Regions from separate parts of the Streptomyces sp. NPDC017225 genome, predicted to be linked through region 1. Evidence: riboswitches for the same ligand, from Rfam matches in the RefSeq annotation. Region 1 holds a riboswitch; the other holds the start of a gene.

What was found. A riboswitch is a leader RNA that binds a small molecule or an ion and turns the genes downstream of it on or off. The one in region 1 is predicted to bind cyclic di-AMP.
Region 2: it holds a riboswitch for cyclic di-AMP, as region 1 does, so the genes downstream of both, ACH4NX_RS20705 (M23 family metallopeptidase) here and ACH4NX_RS17065 (transglycosylase family protein) in region 1, are expected to answer to the same signal.

The regions. Positions count from the first base shown of each region.
Region 1 is NZ_JBIRNE010000006.1:330,420-335,158, forward strand. It holds gene ACH4NX_RS17055 (cytochrome P450) at 1-736, shown strand, start outside; gene ACH4NX_RS17060 (transglycosylase family protein) at 878-1,957, shown strand; cyclic di-AMP (ydaO/yuaA leader) riboswitch at 2,140-2,306, shown strand; gene ACH4NX_RS17065 (transglycosylase family protein) at 2,310-3,056, shown strand; gene eno (phosphopyruvate hydratase) at 3,360-4,649, shown strand.
Region 2 is NZ_JBIRNE010000009.1:98,476-103,214, forward strand. It holds gene ACH4NX_RS20690 (GNAT family N-acetyltransferase) at 1-745, opposite strand, end outside; gene ACH4NX_RS20695 (HPr family phosphocarrier protein) at 943-1,224, shown strand; gene ACH4NX_RS20700 (GntR family transcriptional regulator) at 1,379-2,074, opposite strand; gene ACH4NX_RS20705 (M23 family metallopeptidase) at 2,317-3,081, opposite strand; cyclic di-AMP (ydaO/yuaA leader) riboswitch at 3,094-3,258, opposite strand; gene ACH4NX_RS20710 (M16 family metallopeptidase) at 3,449-4,739, opposite strand, start outside.

The sequences.
Region 1 (4,739 bases):
GCGGTCGGTGAAGAAGATGCGGGGCTACCTCGCCGACCTCATCCACCGCAAGCGCGCGGCGCTGCCGCCCGAGCCCGGCCCCGACGAGGACCTCGTCTCCGCGCTCATCCGCGCCTCCGACCACGGCGAGCACCTCACCGAGAACGAGGTGGCGGCGATGGCCTTCATCCTGTTGTTCGCGGGTTTCGAGACCACGGTCAACCTGATCGGCAACGGCACGTACGCCCTGCTCACCCACCCGGAACAGCGGACCCGGCTCCAGACGTCCCTCGCCGCCGGCGAGCGCGCCCTGCTGGAGACCGGCGTGGAGGAACTGCTGCGCTACGACGGCCCGGTGGAGATGGCCACCTGGCGCTTCGCCACCCGGCCGCTCACCATCGGCGGGCAGGACATCGCGGCCGGCGACCCCGTACTGGTCGTCCTCGCCGCCGCCGACCGGGACCCGGAGCGGTTCACGGACCCGGACACCCTCGACCTCGCCCGCCGGGACAGCCAGCACCTGGGGTACGGCCACGGCATCCACTACTGCCTCGGCGCCCCGCTCGCCCGGCTGGAGGGGCAGACCGCCCTCGCCACGCTGCTCACCCGCCTCCCGGACCTGCGCCTCGACGCGGCCCCGGCCGATCTGCGCTGGCGCGGCGGGCTCATCATGCGCGGTCTGCGCACCTTGCCCGTGTCGTTCACACCCGTCCCGTCGTCATCGGCGGGCAACGGTTCGTCACCAATGCAAAAGTGACACGCGCTCAACTCTGTGATCTTCACGTGATCTGCGCGGCATGAACTTGTGACAAGCGATCATCTGCCTATACGTTCACGAATCAGCGTGGCGCCGAGCATCACCGCCGCGCGGTCCCCGTTGTCTCCGAAAGGTCGTCGCATGCTCTCCGGGAACGGTCGTCACCGTCGCCCCCGCCAGGCTCCCGCCCTGGTCGTCGCCGCCGGAGTGACCGGCTCCGCCATCGCGATCCCGCTCCTGGGCGCCACCGGCGCCCACGCGGCCGACGGGGCGAACTGGGACCAGGTCGCGCAGTGCGAGACCGGCGGTGCCTGGAGCCAGAGCAGCGGCAACGGGTACTACGGAGGTCTCCAGCTCTCCCAGGACGCGTGGGAGAGCTACGGCGGCCTGGAGTACGCGCCGAGCGCCGACCAGGCCAGCCGCTCCCAGCAGATTGCCGTCGCCGAGAAGATGCATGCGGACCAGGGCATCGCCGCCTGGCCGACCTGCGGTCTGCTCGCGGGCCTGGGCGACGACTCGGGGTCCGCGGGCGGCGGCGCGGGTTCGACGGGTGACGGCTCGTCGAAGGGCTCGGGCACCTCGGGGACGTCGGACGCCCCCGGCTCGCCCGGCCTGTCCGACTCGTCCGGTTCCTCCGGCTCGACCCGCTCCTCCGGCTCGAACGGGTCGACCGGCTCGACGAAGTCGGCGGAACCCGCGCCCGAGGAGTCCGCTTCGTCCCCTTCGTCGTCCGCCTCGCCCACCCCTGACTCCTCGTCGGGCAGTGAGGACGATTCGACCAAGTCCGACAGATCCACTGAATCCGGCTCCGCGGAGAGTGTCGATCCACAGAGGGCCGACAATTCACCCACAGCCTCTCCGGAGGTCGGTGAACGGGACAAGTCGGGTCGGAGCGGCGGCTCTTCGGCACTCACCGACACCGGTGAGTCCGGTGAGGGCCGGCATCGCGGCGGCAGTGCCGAAGAGGGTGTGGCGAGCGGCCGTACGGCCGAGTCGTCCGGACGGCACGCCTCGCGCGGAGAGGGGCAGGCGCGAGAGGTCGTGGACGGCGCGTACACCGTGCGTTCCGGCGACAGTCTCTGGGGTATCGCCGACTCCCTTGAGCTCGACGGCGGGTGGCGCTCGCTCTACACCGGCAACAAGGAGGTCGTGGGTGCTGACCCGGACCACATCCTGCCCGGTCAGACGCTCACGGTCAGGGGCGAATCGGGCGAAAAGTAGGGCCAGTTCGCGTCATGGTTAGAGACCGTATGTCCGTTTTGGATCACGTGAGAGATAGGTCTCAGAAGCCGTGATCGTCTTTGAAAATCCGCGGCGCGCGTGTCTACGGTCATGACCGCTCGCCATCGCGGGCCCCGGCTGCCGCAACGCCGAATCCTGCCAGCGGCCGTCCGGGAACAGTCGTCGCGCAAGCGCCGAAGGCAGGAGCGGGGGACCCAAGGTAAGTGCCGCACCGGGCAGTTGAGCCGGAGCGGCTAGGGGTGGAGCCGAGTTCCGCGAGGAACCCGGCCGGGCAACTCAACCGGCCCGAACCCGACAGCTCACCTCGCAGGCGTCGGTGAGGGGATCAACCATGCTGTTTTCCGGCAAGGGCAAGCACCGCCGCCCGTCCAAGGCCACCCGTGTCATCGCCGTCGCCGGCGTCACCGGTGCCGCCGTCGCCGCCCCGCTGATGGCGGCCGGCAACGCCTCCGCCGCCACCGCCTCCGAGTGGGACGCCGTCGCCCAGTGCGAGTCCGGCGGCAACTGGTCCATCAACACCGGCAACGGTTACTACGGCGGTCTGCAGTTCTCCGCCTCCACCTGGGCCGGCTACGGCGGTACGCAGTACGCCTCCACCGCCGACCAGGCCAGCAAGGCGCAGCAGATCGAGATCGCCGAGAAGGTGCTCGCGGGCCAGGGCAAGGGTGCCTGGCCGGTCTGCGGCACCGGCCTGTCGGGCGCCGCGTACACCGGCGGCGGCTCCGGCGAGAGCCAGGACAGCGGCTCCTCCGAGAGCTCCGGCAGCTCCGAGGGTTCCGGCAGCTCCGAGAGCTCGCAGAGCCAGGGCGGCGGCTCCACGGCCGACCGTTCCACCGAGCAGAAGGCCTCCCGCTCCGACGAGCGCCCGGCCCCCGAGAAGAAGACCGTCACCACCCCGACCGGCAAGAAGGTCGAGAAGGGTGACGGCGAGTACAAGGTCGTCGAGGGCGACACCCTCAGCTCGATCGCCGAGGAGCACGACGTCAAGGGCGGCTGGGCGAAGGTGTTCGAGCTGAACGACGACATCGTCGACGACGCCGACCTCATCTACCCGGGCCAGCAGCTGCACCTCAAGTAGGCAGCGGCCCCCAGCTCCCGTCCCGGTGCGTGTTCCCCCGTACGCACCGGGACGGGTTTTTCACGCCCGGGCCCGGACGGGTTTCTGACGCCCCGGCCCGGACGGGCTTCACGCCCCGGCCCGCCCCGGTTTCCGGAAACGTCTTTGTTCCGTTCGGAAACAATTTACTCTCGGTTCTGTCCAGCGGGTGGGCGATCGGCTGGCCGATCGCCCGGAGCCGGTTAGGCTCGGTCCCGCAGAGCCGCTGCGGTCCTGTGGGCCCGCGCGTCACACCTAAGCGTCACATTGAAGAAGGAGATGCTCGTGCCGTCCATCGACGTCGTCGTAGCCCGGGAAATCCTGGACTCCCGAGGCAACCCCACGGTCGAGGTCGAGGTCGGCCTCGACGACGGCAGCACGGGTCGTGCCGCCGTTCCGTCCGGCGCCTCCACCGGCGCCTTCGAGGCCGTCGAACTCCGTGACGGCGATGCGGGCCGTTACCTGGGCAAGGGCGTGGAGAAGGCCGTCCTCGCCGTCATCGAGCAGATCGGCCCGGAGCTCGTCGGCTACGACGCCACCGAGCAGCGCCTGATCGACCAGGCCATGTCCGACCTGGACGCCACCGACAACAAGGGCTCGCTGGGCGCCAACGCCATCCTCGGCGTCTCGCTCGCCGTCGCCCACGCCGCCTCCGAGGCCAGCGACCTGCCGCTCTTCCGCTACCTGGGCGGCCCCAACGCGCACCTGCTGCCGGTGCCGATGATGAACATCCTGAACGGCGGGTCGCACGCCGACTCGAACGTGGACATCCAGGAGTTCATGATCGCCCCGATCGGCGCGGAGTCCTTCTCCGAGGCCCTGCGCTGGGGCGCCGAGGTCTACCACACCCTGAAGAAGGTCCTGAAGAGCAAGGGCCTGGCCACCGGCCTCGGAGACGAGGGCGGCTTCGCCCCGAACCTCGGCTCGAACCGCGAGGCCCTCGACCTCATCCTCGAGGCGATCAAGGAGGCCGGCTACACCCCCGGCGAGCAGATCGCCCTCGCGCTCGACGTCGCCGCGTCCGAGTTCTACAAGGACGGCGTCTACACCTTCGAGGGCAAGGACCGCTCGGCCGCCGAGATGACCGAGTACTACGCCGAGCTGGTCGAGGCGTACCCGCTGGTCTCCATCGAGGACCCGCTGTTCGAGGACGACTGGGCCGGCTGGAAGGTGCTCACCGGCAAGCTCGGCGACAAGGTCCAGATCGTCGGCGACGACCTGTTCGTCACCAACCCGGAGCGCCTGGCCCGCGGCATCGAGGAGGACGCCGCCAACGCCCTGCTCGTCAAGGTCAACCAGATCGGTTCGCTGACCGAGACCCTGGACGCCGTGGAGCTGGCCCAGCGCAACGGCTTCAAGTGCATGATGTCCCACCGCTCCGGCGAGACCGAGGACGTCACCATCGCCGACCTGGCCGTCGCCACCAACTGCGGCCAGATCAAGACCGGCGCCCCGGCCCGCTCCGAGCGCGTCGCCAAGTACAACCAGCTGCTGCGCATCGAGGAGATCCTCGACGACGCCGCGGTGTACGCCGGCCGCAGCGCGTTCCCGCGGTTTCGCTCTGCGAACCAGTAGGCACGGCAAGGGCTGAGCACCGCCCCTGTAGGGCAGCGTCGTACGTACGTCCCCGTACTCGGTCCCGTACCGTGTGCGGGGACGTACGCA
Region 2 (4,739 bases), on a different contig from region 1:
TGTTCACGGCGTACAGCGGGCCCGCGTAGCCCGCGTCCCGGATGTTGCCGAGGATGCTGCGACCGACGCCTCCTGGCGTGCGTCCGGTGCCGATGACCGCCACCGAGCCCGGCTGCAGCAACCGCTGAACGGAACGCGCCTCCGCGCGGTGCTCGCGCGCGTACTGCACGGCGAGCGAACGGTCGGTGGGTTCGAGGCCGAACTCCAGGCGGACCACGCCGTCCTCGAAGCTCCGCTTCTGCGTGTACCCGGCGTCCATGAACACCTTGATCATCTTGGTGTTGGCGGGCAGCACCTCGGCGGCGAAGCGGCGGATGCCGCGCTCGCGGGCGACGGCGGCGATGTGTTCCAGCAGCGCGGAGGCGACGCCGCGCCCCTGGTGGGCGTCCTGGACGAGGAAGGCGACCTCGGCCTCGTCGGCCGGTGCCGACGCGGGCGTTCCACCGGCGCCGATCCGGTCGTAGCGTACGGTGGCGATGAACTCGCCGCCTATGGTGGCCGCGAGTCCCACCCGGTCCACAAAGTCGTGGTGCGTGAAGCGGTGGACGTCCTTGGCGGACAGGCGAGGGTACGGCGCGAAGAAGCGGTAGTACTTCGACTCGTCGGAGACCTGCTCGTAGAAGCTGACCAGGCGCTCGGCGTCATCAACGGTGATGGGGCGGACGCGCGCGGTGCCGCCGTCGCGCAGCACCACGTCGGCCTCCCAGTGGGCGGGGTACTCGTGCCGGTCCGACGAGGTCTGCATGGGCCCCAGAGTACGGCTCGCGTACGACAACGGCGCGAGGCAGTCTGTGGGGACGGAAGGTCGGGCCGAGGCCGCGGTCCGACCACCACACGGGGCGGCGCTCAGCCGTCCGGGCATGCTTCACGATGTGGGAAACTGGTCTAGACAAGACTGGTCTAGACAACCTGAACCCCTGATCACCTGAAGGGCAGCATCACATGGCTGAGCGCCGCGTCAACGTCGGCTGGGCCGAGGGTCTCCACGCCCGCCCCGCCTCCATCTTCGTCCGAGCCGCCACGGCCACAGGCGTCCCGGTGACGATCGCCAAGGCCGACGGTTCCCCCGTCAACGCGGCCTCCATGCTGGCCGTCCTCGGCCTCGGCGCCCAGGGCGGCGAGGAGATCGTCCTCGCCTCCGACGCCGAGGGCGCGGACGCCGCCCTGGAGCGGCTGGCGAAGCTGGTCTCCGAGGGGCTCGAGGAGCTTCCCGAGACCGTCTGACGGACAGCAGCACCGAAAGGCCCGCCCGGGACCGCCGGGCGGGCTTTTTGTTTCCCCATTTCCACCTCCCCCCCTTTACGCTTTTCGCTTCCGTCTTTTCGGGCAGCAGAGAACAGCCCCCCGAATCGCCTTCTCTTTATATACGGCGCCCGTGTTAATGCCGCAGGCTCGGCATGTTTACGGGACGTTGCGAATTCCTCACACGCGCCGTCCGTTCGCCGCCGGAGGCGAAACGCAGCCGGTGCCCCGGCACCGACCGCTCCGTGTGCAGCGCCATGAGCGCCCGCGCGCGCTCGCCGTCGCCCCGGGCCACCGCGTCGACGACCGCGCCGTGCTCCGCCCAGTACTCCACCGGCCCGGCCGGCGCGTCCACGACGTACATCCAGGCGATCTTGTGGCGCAACTGGGTCAGGAGCGCCGTCAGTGAGGGGCTGCCGGCGGCCTGGGCGAGGGTGTCGTGGAACCAGCCGCCCAGGGAGCGCAGGTCCTCGCTGTTGCCGTGCCTGGCGCGCTCCTGCCCGAGCCTGACCAGCCCGCGCAGCACTTTGAGGTGTGCGTCGGTGCGGCGCCGGGCCGCCCGGGAGGCGCCGAGGGGTTCGAGGAGCGTGCGGGTCTCCAGCAGGTCGGCGGCCTCCTGCTCGGTGGGTTCCGCGACGCACGCGCCCGCGTGCCGCCGGGTCACCACGAAACCCTCGGCCTCCAGCGTGCGCAGGGCCTCGCGGACCGGGACGCGGGAGACTCCGTGGCGTCGGGCGAGGAGTTCCTCGGTGAGCCGGCTGCCGCGTCCGTGGACGCCGGCGACGATGTCGTCCCGGATCGCCGTGCACACCGAGTGCGCCGGAATTCGCATACCCGACCTCCGCCTTAATCCCCGTGAAACGTCGACGATTGACGCGTTTTCAGTGACTCTAGGCCAGTCGAGCGGGTATTCCGACGGCGGGGCGGATTCCATGGGTAATTTTTGGACAGCGACGCGGCCGCCGGCAAAGGGAAACGCGAAAGCCCCGGCTCGGGGAGCCGGGGCTTTCGGATGTCGTGCCGTCCGTCGTCAGAGACGCGTCACAGGTCCGTCGGAGACCCGCCGGAGGCCCGTCAGAGGTTCACGCCGTGCGAGCGGAGATAGGCGACGGGGTCCAGGTCCGAGCCGTACTCGGGGCTCGTGCGGGCCTCGAAGTGCAGGTGCGCCCCGGTGACGTTGCCGGTGGCGCCGGAGAGGCCGATCTGCTGGCCGGGGTCGACCGACTGGCCCACCGAGACGCCGATGGACGACAGGTGGCCGTACTGCGTGTACGTGCCGTCGTGCATCTTGATGACGACCTGGTTGCCGTACGCGCCGCCCCAGCCGGCCTCCACGACGGTGCCGACGCCGACCGCGTGCACGGACGTGCCGCCGGCGGCGTGGAAGTCGATGCCGGTGTGGCTGCCGGAGGACCACAGGGAGCTGCCGGCCTGGTAGGCGGTGGAGACGTAGGAGGCGGTGATCGGCGACACGAAGGTGTTGAGCCGCTCGCGCTCCGCCTGGCGCGCGGCGCGCTCCTTGGCCTCGCGCGCCTCCTCGGCCGCCTCGGCGGCCCGCTCGCGCGCGGCCTCCTGGGCCGCCTCACGGGCGGCCGCGTGCAGGGCGGCCTGCTTCTGCGCGGTGGCCTGGGCGTCGATCTCGTCGGCTATGGAGTCGCCGATGGTGATGACCGGGGTGAGTCCGCTCTGCTCCGCCTCGGACTCGGCGGCGAGCGCCGGAGCCGCGAGGGTGCCGACGACGCCGGTGGTGGCGAGGGCCGCGACCCCCGCCGCGCGGGCGGTGGTGCGGTGCACCCGGCTGGGACGCCGGTGCTTCCCGGTGGCGCGCGTGAACGCCATGTGGAGGCTGGTCCTTTCCTTCCCTCTCGCCTACCGGGTTAGCTGACGGGTTCGGAGGTGGAAGGTCTCCTACGGGCCCCCTCGCTGCGCGCGCGGGCGTCCGATTCACCCCAGGGACTGCGATGGGTCCCCGGCTCCCCTGGCTCGCGCCGTAGGGGGACTCGGCGATGACTGTCCGGTGCCGCGGGTGCGGCGCACTGCCTGACGAACAGCCCGGACGACGCTAAACGCGGCTGTCTTCAATCCTCAAACGCAACCGGCTTTTTGTAGCGCACGCCACAGGGCAGACGGGCAGTCAGTCCCTCAATTCGGACAAACTTCGGCCCTGGTGACACTCCGGTCACCAGGGCCGCCGCGCGCGGTGCCGCTACTCGGCCGACACGACGGTGACTTCACCGATGCCGAGGGCCTCGACGGACTCCTTGATCTGCGCCGCGTCGCCGACGAGGACCGTCACCAGGCGGTCCACCGGGAAGGCGTTCACGACCGCCGCCGTGGCCTCCACGGTGCCCGTGGCGGCGAGTTGGCGGTAGAGCGTGGCCTGGTAGTCGTCGGGCAGGTGCTGCTCGACCTGGTCGGCCAGCGTGCTCGCCACGGCCGCCGCCGTCTCGTACTTCAGCGGCGCCACACCCACCAGGTTCTGCACGGCCACGTCGCGTTCGGCGTCGGTGAGTCCCTCCGCGGCGAGCTTGCGCAGCACCGTCCACAGGTCGTCCAGGGCGGGACCGGTGTTGGAGGTGTCCACCGAGCCGCTGATGGCGAGCATGGCGGCGCCCGTGCCGTCGGGCGCGGAACGCAGGACCTGCCCGAACGCCCGTACGCCGTAGGTGTAGCCCTTCTCCTCGCGCAGGACGCGGTCCAGACGCGAGGTGAGGGTGCCGCCGAGGCAGTAGGTGCCGAGCACCTGCGCGGCCCACACGCGGTCGTGCCGGTCGGAGCCGGTACGGCCGATCAGCAGCTGCGTCTGGACGGCGCCGGGACGGTCCACGATGACGACCCGTCCGCTGTCGTCGGCGGTCACCGGGGGCACGGGACGCGGCTCGGCGGCGGAACCGGTCCACGCGCCCAGCGTGTCGCCGAGCAGCGCGTCGAGGTCGACGCCGGTGAGGTCGCCGACGACCACGGCGGTGGCCGTCGCGGGCCGGACGTGCTTCTCGTAGAAGGCGCGTACGGCCGCGGAGTCGATGTTCGCGACCGTCTCCTCGGTGCCCTGGCGCGGGCGCGACATGCGCGTGCCGGCCGGGAACAGCTCCTTGTAGAGCTGCTTGGCGGCGCGGCGGGCGGGGTTGGCCAGCTCGTGCGGGATCTCGTCGAGCCGGTTGCGGACCAGCCTTTCGATCTCGCCGTCCGCGAACGCGGGCGCCCTGAGGGCGTCGGCGACCAGGCCGAGGGCCTTGGCGAGGCGCGAGACGGGCACCTCGAGGCTCAGCCGGACGCCGGGGTGGTCGGCGTGTGCGTCGAGGGTGGCGCCACAGCGCTCCAGCTCGGCGGCGAACTCCTCGGCGGAGTGCTTGTCGGTGCCCTCGGAGAAGGCGCGCGCCATGATCGTGGCGAGGCCGTCGAGGCCGGCCGGCTCGGCGTCGAGGGGTGCGTCCAGGTTGACCTCGACGGCGACGACCTGCTGGCCGGGACGGTGGCAGCGCAGCACGGTGAGGCCG